Regions from separate parts of the Pseudomonas sp. 05N431 genome, predicted to be linked through region 1. Evidence: predicted binding sites of a transcription regulator. Region 1 holds the regulator's gene; the other holds the start of a gene.

Evidence for each region. Region 1 encodes FliA, which starts transcription of late flagellar genes. Its sites were predicted from a motif close to CTAAAGTTTNNNNNNNNNNNGCCGNTAA; they were not measured.
Region 2: a site for FliA is predicted at 2,983-3,010, ahead of AC1DIG_RS24925 (methyl-accepting chemotaxis protein). Genes of this name have one in related genera too.

Annotation. Positions count from the first base shown of each region.
Region 1 is NZ_JBFTMN010000009.1:415,217-420,886, reverse strand. It holds gene flhA (flagellar biosynthesis protein FlhA) at 1-296, shown strand, start outside; gene flhF (flagellar biosynthesis protein FlhF) at 308-1,639, shown strand; gene fleN (flagellar synthesis regulator FleN) at 1,754-2,584, shown strand; gene fliA (RNA polymerase sigma factor FliA) at 2,581-3,321, shown strand; gene AC1DIG_RS18470 (chemotaxis response regulator CheY) at 3,488-3,859, shown strand; gene AC1DIG_RS18465 (protein phosphatase CheZ) at 3,890-4,678, shown strand; gene AC1DIG_RS18460 (chemotaxis protein CheA) at 4,732-5,670, shown strand, end outside.
Region 2 is NZ_JBFTMN010000019.1:53,958-59,627, forward strand. It holds gene AC1DIG_RS24920 (NAD(P)/FAD-dependent oxidoreductase) at 1-1,168, shown strand, start outside; gene AC1DIG_RS24925 (methyl-accepting chemotaxis protein) at 1,288-2,913, opposite strand; tRNA gene AC1DIG_RS24930 (tRNA-Pro) at 3,076-3,152, opposite strand; tRNA gene AC1DIG_RS24935 (tRNA-Lys) at 3,250-3,325, opposite strand; tRNA gene AC1DIG_RS24940 (tRNA-Pro) at 3,331-3,407, opposite strand; tRNA gene AC1DIG_RS24945 (tRNA-Asn) at 3,417-3,492, opposite strand; gene clpB (ATP-dependent chaperone ClpB) at 3,790-5,670, opposite strand, start outside.

The DNA.
Region 1 (5,670 bases):
AGCCAAGGTTGGAACAAATATTGCTCAATAGTCTTCAGAAGGCAGGACAAGGCTCGGAAGAGGGCGTTCTGCTGGAGCCAAGCATGGCAGAGAAGCTGCAACGTTCGTTGATCGACGCCGCGCAGCGTCAGGAAATGCAAGGTCAACCGGTGATTCTGTTGGTAGCAGGTCCGGTACGCGCGATGCTCTCGCGGTTCGGACGTCTGGCAGTGCCGGGGTTGCATGTGTTGGCTTATCAGGAAATCCCTGACAACAAGCAAGTGACCATCGTTGCGACAGTAGGGCCCAACGGCTGAGGTAGTGGTTTATGCAAGTTAAGCGTTTTTTCGCCGCCGATATGCGTCAGGCCATGAAGCTGGTTCGTGATGAGCTGGGCGCTGATGCGGCCATTATCGGTAATCGTCGGATCGCCGGTGGTGTCGAGCTGACGGCTGCCCTGGATTACAAGCTGTCGGCGCTGGCCCCGCGTGTGCCGAATATCGAACTCGAAGACGAGTTGCGCAAGACCCAATCGCGGATCGTCACGGCTCAGGCTGAATTGAGCCTGCGTGGCGACGGTGAGGGTGACGCGAGCGTCGGCACCAATCGCCAGCTGTTCGCCGGCCTGCCGCTGACCGCTGCGGAGCCTTTGATCGAGCCGACCTTTGCCGAGCGGCCGCGTCCTGCTCCGGCGCCTGCACCGTCTGCCGGGGTTGACCCACGAGCGTTCGACTCGATGCGTTTCGAACTCAATGGTCTGCGTGAACTGCTCGAAGTGCAGTTGGGTTCGCTGGCCTGGAACCAGCTGCAAGGCAGTCGCCCGCAGCAAGCCAACCTGTGGCGTCGCCTGCAACGTATTGGCCTGTCCGGTCCGCTGTCGCGCGATCTGCTGGAACTGATTACTGAAATTGAAGAGCCCCGTCAGGCCTGGCGCATGCTGTTGGCGCACCTGGCGCGGATGATCGTGACTCCCGAGATCGAACCACTGGAAGAGGGTGGCGTGATCGCCATGGTCGGCCCTGCCGGCATGGGCAAAACCACGACGCTGGCCAAGCTGGCCGCACGTTACGTGCTCAAGTACGGTGCGCAGAACATCGCGCTGGTGAGTATGGACAGCTTCCGCATTGGTGCTCAGGAACAGCTCAAGACCCTGGGGCGTATCCTCAATGTCTCGGTGACTCACGTCGATCCGGGCCAGTCCCTGGCGCAAGCCCTTGATCCACTGTTGCGCAAGCGTGTGGTGTTGATCGATACCGCAGGTCTGCAGGCCAGTGATCCGGCGTTGCGCATGCAGCTGGAAAGCCTGGCCGGTCGCGGGATCAAGTCGAAGAATTATCTGGTGCTGGCCACTACCAGCCAGAAACAGGTGCTGACTGCCGCTTATCACAGTTACAAGCGGTGCGGGCTGGCAGGCTGCATTCTGACTAAACTGGATGAAACAGCGAGTCTGGGCGAGGTGTTGAGCCTGGCAATCAGCCACGAATTACCTGTCGCTTATCTGACCGACGGGCCACGGATCCCGGATGATCTACATTTACCGCGCCGGCATCAGTTGGTCAGTCGCGCCGTAAGCGTGCAGATGCAGGAAGAACCCAGCGAAGAAGCCATGGCTGATATGTTCGCTGACCTCTACCACAGCCCGGCCAAGCGTGTCGGCTGAGGTAATAATGAATAGATTTGTATCTACATCGATGGCCTGCCATGCATTGTTCACAAGTGAGCGCGCAGCCAGTCATGTAGTCCGCGTCTAAGCAAGACAAGGTAAAGAACGAACATGGGCAGCATGCATCCCGTACAGGTGATCGCAGTGACCGGCGGCAAAGGTGGCGTCGGGAAGACTAATGTGTCAGTGAACTTGTCCCTGGCTCTTGCTGAGCTCGGCCGGCGCGTCATGCTGCTGGATGCCGACCTGGGGCTGGCGAACGTCGACGTCCTGCTGGGGCTCACGCCCAAGCGTACGCTGGCCGACGTCATCGAAGGCCGCTGTGAACTGCGCGATGTATTACTTCAGGGGCCGGGCGGAATTCGCATTGTTCCAGCAGCGTCCGGTACCCAGAGCATGGTTCATCTGAGCCCGGCCCAGCATGCTGGCCTGATTCAGGCATTCAGCGACATTGGCGATAACCTCGACGTATTGGTGATCGACACGGCGGCGGGCATTGGTGAGTCGGTCGTCAGTTTTGTTCGTGCCGCCCAGGAAGTATTGCTGGTGGTGTGTGACGAGCCGACCTCGATCACTGACGCCTACGCGCTGATCAAATTGCTCAACCGCGATTACGGCATGAACCGCTTCCGAGTGCTGGCCAACATGGCGCAAAGCCCGCAGGAAGGGCGAAATCTGTTCGCCAAGTTGACCAAGGTCACGGATCGCTTCCTCGACGTCGCCTTACAATACGTCGGTGCGGTGCCTTACGACGAATGCGTGCGCAAGGCCGTGCAGAAGCAGCGCGCCGTGTATGAAGCGTTTCCTCGCTCCAAATGTGCACTGGCGTTCAAGGCCATCGCGCAGAAAGTCGATACCTGGCCGTTGCCTGCCAACCCGCGTGGGCACCTGGAATTTTTCGTCGAGCGTCTGGTGCAGCAAACTGCGGGTCCGGTTCTATGACAGCCAGCGGTTACAACCTGTACAAGAAGTCGGCGCGTGACGCGCAGTACGAACTGATCGAGCGTTACGCGCCACTGGTAAAACGAATTGCCTATCACCTGTTGGCGCGCTTGCCGGCCAGTGTTCAGGTCGAGGACCTGATCCAGGCAGGCATGATCGGTTTGCTTGAAGTGTCGACCAAATACGACGCGAGCAAAGGTGCGAGTTTCGAGACATACGCAGGGATCCGTATCCGTGGCGCGATGCTCGATGAAGTCCGCAAAGGTGACTGGGCGCCACGCTCGGTACACCGCAATACCCGGATGGTGAGTGACGCGATTCGCTCAATTGAAGCTAAAACCGGGCGTGACGCTAAAGATCACGAGGTTGCGGCCGAACTCCAATTGAGTCTCGACGATTATTACGGGATTTTGAACGACACCTTGGGCAGTCGCCTGTTCAGCTTCGACGATCTGTTGCAGGACGGCGAGCATGAAGGGCTGCACGAGGATGGCGCGAGTGCTCATCTCGAACCGTCGCGCGACCTGGAAGATGAACGCTTCCAGGCTGCACTGGCGGATGCGATTGCCAATTTGCCGGAGCGTGAGCGACTGGTGTTGGCGCTGTACTACGACGAAGAGCTGAATCTCAAGGAAATCGGTGAGGTCCTGGGAGTCAGTGAATCGCGGGTCAGCCAGTTACACAGCCAGTGCGCGGCCCGTTTGCGGGGGCGTTTGGGGGAGTGGCGAGCGCGCTGACAGCAGTGTGGGGACACTGCGAACGAAACAGGCAAGGCGTAAAGCTCTGCAGGTCTCAATCCGTTGTGCTCCAGACAGTCGTTGAGTGCTCTGCCTGATTGATTGAATGGCGTGTTCAGGTGCTGAACGCGTTTAAGACTGCTTGGAGGTCGAATTGGACAAGAACATGAAAATCCTCATCGTTGATGACTTCTCAACGATGCGGCGGATCATAAAAAACCTGTTGCGTGACCTTGGGTTCACCAACACGGTCGAGGCGGACGACGGTACTACCGCCATTCCCGTCCTCAACAGCGGGAGCATCGACTTTCTGGTAACGGACTGGAACATGCCTGGCATGACCGGTATCGATTTGCTGCGCCACGTGCGCGCCGATGAAAAGCTCAAGCACCTGCCGGTGCTGATGGTCACTGCCGAAGCCAAGCGCGAGCAGATCATCGAAGCCGCTCAAGCCGGTGTAAACGGCTATGTGGTCAAACCCTTCACGGCCCAGGCGTTGAAAGAGAAGATCGAAAAAATATTCGAACGCATCGGTTGATGTGCTGAGCCACTGCGCCACGGGGGAGCTATGGAGCAAAGAGAATCTTCACAGGGCGATTTCGAATCGACCCTGAAAAAACACGCTCACGAACTGGTCGAAAGCCTTGAAAAGGGCAGGTTCGGTGACGCTGTGCAACTGATCCATGAGCTCAATCAGACCCGTGACCGCGGCCTGTACCAGGAGGTGGGCAAGCTCACTCGCGAGCTGCACAGCGCGATCGTCAATTTTCAGATTGACCCGCACATGCCGCAAGCCGAGGAAGTCTCTCAGATCACGGATGCCACCGAGCGCCTGTCCTATGTGGTCAAGCTGACCGAAGCGGCCGCGAACCGGACCATGGATCTGGTCGAGAACAGCACTCCGCTGGTCAATGGCCTGAGCACTGACGCCCAGGCCTTGAGCGCGGACTGGGGGCGTTTCATGCGCCGCGAAGTCGGTGCCGAAGAGTTCCGCGAACTGGCCCGGCGTGTCGACGGTTTCCTGACGCGTAGCGTCGAGGAAAGCCAGGTCGTCTCGGGCAACCTCAACGATATTCTGCTGGCTCAGGATTACCAGGACCTGACCGGTCAGGTGATCAAGCGCGTGACTCAATTGGTCACCGAAGTCGAAAGCAACCTGCTCAAGCTCGTACTCATGGCCAGTCAGGTAGACCGCTTTGCGGGTATCGAACATGACCATGAAGCGATGCTGGCTGAAAAAGATCCGCAAAAACATCTCTCTCAGGGTGAAGGTCCGCAGATTCATGCCGATAAAAGAGAAGACGTTGTGTCCGGTCAGGACGATGTGGACGATTTGTTATCCAGCCTAGGATTTTAGAGTTTTAGCATTTTAGGTTTTTTAGGTTTTTAGACCTCAGGAGCACCCCCTTAATGAGCTTCGGCGCCGATGAAGAGATCCTTCAGGATTTCCTGGTTGAGGCCGGCGAGATTCTAGAGCAACTGTCCGAACAGCTGGTCGAGCTGGAAAGCCGACCAGATGATGCGGACTTGCTCAATGCAATTTTTCGCGGTTTTCACACTGTAAAAGGGGGCGCCGGCTTCCTCCAGCTCAACGAGCTGGTGGAGTGCTGTCACATCGCCGAGAACGTGTTCGACATCTTGCGCAAGGGTGAGCGTCGCGTCGACTCGGAACTGATGGACGTGGTTCTCGAAGCGCTGGACGCGGTGAACAGCATGTTTAGCGAAGTCCGCGAACGAGCACCGATCACTGCGGCTACACCGGAACTGCTGGCGGCGCTGGCCCGTCTGGCCGAGCCGCAAACAGCCGACGAAGCACAGCCGGTTGCTGAAGTGGTTCAAGCACCTGCCGCTGAAAGCGAATCGGGCGACATCACCGACAATGAATTCGAACTGCTGCTGGACTCGCTGAACGCGGTCAAGGCTGAGGCCGAAGCATCCGTTGCCCCGGCACCTGAAGCAGCTGCCGGCAGCGATGAAATCACCGATGCCGAGTTCGAGTCGTTGCTCGACCAATTGCACGGCAAAGGCCAGTTCGCCCCTGATGCAGTGGCCGCAGTGCCCGCCGCACCGGCTGCCCCGAAAGCGGCAGGCGACAGCTCCGACATTACCGACGACGAATTCGAAGCACTGCTCGATCAGTTGCATGGCAAAGGCAACTTCGCCGTTGATGCTCTGGAATCGGCGATTGCTGCTGTTCCTGCGCCTGCGGCACCTGTGGCTGCGGCCGCTGGCAGCGATCTGATCTCCGATCACGAGTTCGAATCGCTGCTCGACGAATTGCATGGCAAAGGCAAATTCTCTGAGGTCGGCACAGGTTCTGCTGCTTCGGTGGCGGCGCCAGTTGCCAAG
Region 2 (5,670 bases), on a different contig from region 1:
GAAACCGCTGTTGCATGAAGTGGCGGCCGGTTCCCTGAACTCTTCCGAAGACGAACTCAACTATGTCGCCCAGGCAAAATGGAACCACTTCGAGTTCCAGCTGGGGCGCATGAGCGGGCTCGATCGCGCCCAGAAGAAAATCCAGCTGGCGGCTACCTACGATGAAAATGGCCTGGAACTGGTGCCGGCACGCGAGGTGGCTTACGACTCGCTGGTGATTTCGGTCGGTAGCACCACCAACGATTTCGGCACTCAGGGTGCGGCGCAACACTGCCTGTTCCTCGATACCCGCAAACAGGCCGAGCGCTTCCACCAGCAGTTGCTCAACCACTACCTGCGCGCCCACGCCGGGCAATCCGATGCGGTGCAACAGATCAGCGTGGCCATCGTCGGCGCGGGCGCCACCGGCGTTGAACTGGCAGCGGAACTGCACAATGCGGCCCACGAACTGGCGGCGTACGGCCTGGACCGGATTCTGCCGGAAAACATGCACATCACCCTGATCGAAGCCGGCCCACGGGTGCTACCTGCGCTGCCGGAGCGGATCGGTGGCCCTGTGCATAAAACCCTGGAGAAACTCGGGGTCAAGGTGCTGACCAACGCAGCAGTCAGTGAAGTCACTGCCGATGCGCTGATCACTGCCAGCGGCCAGGAGATCAAGGCCAGCCTGAAAGTCTGGGCTGCCGGGATCCGCGCACCGGGTTTCCTCAAAGACATCGATGGCCTGGAAACCAACCGGATCAACCAGCTGCAAGTGCTGCCGACCCTGCAAACCACCCGCGACGAAAACATTTTCGCCTTCGGTGACTGCGCGGCCTGCCCGCAACCGGGCACCGATCGCAACGTACCGCCACGTGCGCAAGCCGCACACCAACAAGCCTCGCTGCTGGCCAAATCGTTGAAACTGCGCATCGAAGGCAAGCCGTTGCCGACGTACAAGTACACCGATTACGGTTCCCTGATCTCGCTGTCGCGTTTTTCGGCTGTGGGTAACTTGATGGGCAACCTGACCGGTAGCGTAATGCTCGAAGGCTGGCTGGCGCGGATGTTTTACGTGTCGTTGTACCGCATGCACCAGGTCGCGCTTTACGGCCCGTTCCGCACGGCGATGCTGATGCTGGGGAGCAAGATTGGCCGCGGCACTGAACCACGTCTGAAGCTGCACTGACAAAGCCAATAATGTGGGAGCGAGCTTGCTCGCGATAGCGGACTATCAGTTAACCCAAGTGTTGACTGACCTGCCGCCATCGCGAGCAAGCTCGCTCCCACATTTTTTATCGCTCAAATTTACACCTGAAAGCGCCGCACCATTCCCTGCAACGCGTTGGCCAGTTTCGACAGTTCATGGCTGGAAGCGCTGGTCTGATCCGCACCCGCCGCAGAACGCACCGACAAATCCCGGATGTTCAGCAGATTTCGATCCACTTCCCGCGCCACTTGCGCCTGCTCTTCAGCCGCACTGGCGATCACCAGATTGCGCTCGTGAATTTCATGTACCGACGCGGTGATGGTTTGCAGGGCTTCGCCCGCCCGCTCGGCCAGTAGCCGCGTACTGGTGGCACGGGAGGCGCTGGCCTGCATCGACTCGAGCGCCAGGCTCGAGCCATTGCGCATGCCCTGCACCATCTGCTCGATTTCCTGGGTCGACTGTTGCGTGCGATGCGCAAGCGCGCGTACTTCATCGGCCACTACCGCAAAGCCTCGCCCACTCTCCCCCGCCCGTGCAGCTTCGATCGCTGCATTGAGCGCCAACAAGTTGGTTTGCTCGGCAATGGCGCGAATCACATCCAGCACCTTGCCGATGTCTTGCGATTGGTTGGCCAACGACTGCACCAGTTCACCGGTATGCTGCACATCGCTGGCCAGGGCGCTGATGGCACTCGCGGTTTCACTGACCCGCTCCTGACCCAGATGCGCCGACTCACTGGACTGGCGGGTCGCATCGGAAGTCGACACCGCGTTGCGCGCAACTTCTTCCACGGCGGTGGTCATTTCGTTGACGGCGGTCGCCGCCTGTTCGATCTCGTTATTCTGCTGCTGCAGGCCCTGAGTGCTGTCGAGCGTTACCGCGTTCAACTCATCCGCTGCCGTGGCCAATTGCGTGGCCGAAGCGCTGATGCCTTGCAGGGTTTCCCGCAGGTTCTGCTGCATGGTCGCCAGCGCCTTGAGCAATCGGCTGACTTCGTCGTTGCCTTGGGTTTCGATCGGCTGGGTCAGGTCACCCCGCGCCACGTTTTCGGCTGCATTCAGGGCTTCGCTCAGAGGGCGCACGATGCTGCGGGTCAGCAACATGGCGAGTCCGATGGTTGCCAGAGCGGCCAGACCGATGAACAGGCTGACAATCAGGCGCGAGGTTTGGTAATGCGCTGCGGAGTTCTGGCTTTCAGTGGCGACCTGTTTGGCGAACAGTTCTGCCAGGTCATTGAGCTGCTTGCCGGAACCGTCGACCACGGTTTTCATGTCGACCAGCAGCAGCTTGGTCAGCTCGTCACGCCGACCTTGCTCGGCCAGGACAAAGGACTGGGCGATGCCCGAACGATAGGCAGTGAAGGTATTTTTGAACTGGTCATACAACCCTTTGCCTTCGGCAGTGGTGACCAGCTTGTCATAGGCGGCGATCTTGTCGCTCAGTTCCTTGTCGCGGGTGTCCATCTGGCTGCGGTACTGCGCAATGTTCTTCAGATCCGGATCCAGGGCCATGCGCAGGGAAATGGTACGGATGCGCAACATGATCTCGCGGATCTCGTCGCCGCCACGAATGCTCGGCAGCCACTGGTTCTCTACCGCGACCTCACTGTCGCGAATGCTCGACATCTGTCCCAGTGCGAACACGCCGAGCAAGGCAACCAGCACCGCAATAAGGGCAAACCCCAACGCTGCACGAGGAGCGATATTCAACTGACGAAGCAACATAACGAGCGCCCTTTTTCTTGTTGTGGCTTGAGTAAAGGGGCGTTACTGCCGCAGTCCCCCGTCAGCTCGTTATCGGCAGGTTGTACGATGACTTGAAGACAACAGGCATTTTTCAGCAGGCAAAAAAAATCCCCGTATCTTTCGATACGAGGACTTTTAATATGGTCGGGGTAAGGGGATTCGAACTCCTGACATCCTGCTCCCAAAGCAGGCGCGCTACCGGACTGCGCTATACCCCGGTAAAAAAAAGGCACCCTTTAAAAGAGCGCCTTCTTCGATCAGTGCTTTTGGCCTCTGATCTTAAGATTCGATTCCAGCGCTAACTGGTTTCAAAAATGGTGGGTCGTGTGGGATTCGAACCTACGACCAATTGGTTAAAAGCCAACTGCTCTACCAACTGAGCTAACGACCCAAAAATGGTCGGGGTAAGGGGATTCGAACTCCTGACATCCTGCTCCCAAAGCAGGCGCGCTACCGGACTGCGCTATACCCCGGTTTGAAATTGGCTCCGTGACCAGGACTCGAACCTGGGACCCAATGATTAACAGTCATTTGCTCTACCGACTGAGCTATCACGGAACTACACATTTCAATTTACAACTGTGAAGCTTGCTTCACCTCTTCGACCCGTTCGCATCGCTGCGTTCGTGTGTCTGAGGCGCGCTATTCTACAATCTTAAACACCTCTGTCAACCCCCTAAATTGCTTTCAAGACAATGATTTGCAACTTATTTCAGATTTCTCCTTGGGGAGAAGAAACCGTTGGGGCGACTTACTGCGGGGCGCACTTTACAAGCCTTTTCCTTACAGTTCAACACCCTAAGAAAAAAAAGGCCCCGCGATGCGGGGCCTCCTTCATTACCGTGCAGCGAACGCTCAGTTGAAAACGATTTCGTCGTTCGCAACGGTGGCTGTAACCGTGGCGCCTGGCAGGAAACTGCCGGCCAGAATCAGCTGTGCCAACGGGTTTTCGATCCAGCGCTGGATCGCTCGTTTGAGCGGCCGTGCGCCATAGACCGGGTCGTAACCCACCGCAATCAACTTATCCAGCGCCTCGCTGCTCAGCGTCAGTTTCAACTCGCGCTCGGCCAGACGGCTGCGCAGGCGCCCCAACTGGATCTCGGTAATGCCGGCAATCTGATCCCGTGCCAACGGCTCGAAGATCACCACTTCGTCGATCCGGTTGATGAACTCCGGACGGAAGTGCGTCGACACCGCATCCATCACCGCCGCACGCTGCGCCTCACGATCACCGACCAGTTCCTGGATCTGCACCGAGCCCAGGTTGGAGGTCATGACGATCACCGTATTGCGAAAATCCACCGTACGCCCGTGACTGTCGGTCAGCCGGCCATCTTCCAGCACTTGCAGCAGCACGTTGAACACGTCCGGATGGGCCTTCTCGACCTCGTCCAGGAGGATCACCGAATAGGGCTTGCGACGCACTGCCTCGGTCAGGTAACCGCCCTCCTCGTAGCCCACGTAGCCCGGTGGCGCTCCGATCAGCCGCGCCACGGAATGTTTCTCCATGAACTCGGACATATCGATTCGCACCATTGCCTCTTCGGTATCAAAGAGGAACTCGGCCAAGGCTTTGCACAACTCGGTTTTACCGACACCGGTCGGGCCGAGGAACATGAACGAACCGCTTGGGCGATTCGGGTCGGACAACCCGGCACGCGAACGGCGCACAGCGTTGGCCACCGCCACCACGGCTTCGTTCTGGCCGATCACGCGTTGGTGCAACAGGCTTTCCATCTTCAGCAGTTTGTCGCGCTCGCCTTCGAGCATTTTCGACACCGGAATACCGGTCCATTTCGACACGACTTCGGCGATCTCTTCTTCAGTCACCTTGCTGCGCAGCAACTGGTTTTCGCTCTTGCCGTGCTGGTCGACCATTTGCAGGCTGCGCTCCAGGTCCGGGATCACCCCGTACTGCAGCTCGGCCATGCGGTTAAGGTCGCCTTTGCGGCGGGCGGCTTCCAGTTCCTGACGGGACTGTTCGATTTTCTGCTGGATTTGTGCCGAGCCCTGCACTTCGGCTTTTTCCGAATTCCAGATTTCTTCGAGGTCCGAGTACTCACGCTCGTGACGAACGATTTCTTCCTGAAGCTTTTCAAGACGCTTCTTCGCCGCTTCGTCGCTTTCTTTCTTCAGTGCCTGGGACTCAACCTTCAGTTGAATCAAGCGCCGCTCCAGACGATCGAGCACTTCCGGCTTGGAGTCGATTTCCATGCGAATGCGGCTGGCCGCTTCGTCGATCAGGTCGATAGCCTTGTCCGGCAACTGACGGTCAGTGATATAGCGATGGCTCAGTTTAGCCGCCGCAATGATTGCGCCGTCGGTGATCGCCACCTTGTGGTGAACCTCGTAGCGCTCTTTCAGGCCACGCAGGATCGCGATGGTGTCTTCTTCGCTCGGCTCGTCCACCAGGACCTTCTGGAAGCGCCGCTCAAGGGCTGCGTCCTTCTCGATATATTGGCGATATTCGTTGAGCGTGGTTGCGCCGACGCAGTGCAGCTCGCCACGGGCCAGGGCCGGTTTGAGCATGTTGCCGGCGTCCATCGAGCCTTCGCCCTTACCGGCACCGACCATGGTGTGCAGTTCGTCGATGAACAGGATGATCTGGCCTTCCTGCTTCGACAGTTCGTTGAGCAGGGATTTCAGGCGTTCTTCGAACTCGCCGCGGTACTTGGCACCGGCAATCAGCGCGCCCATGTCCAGCGACAGCAGGCGTTTGCCTTTCAGGCCATCCGG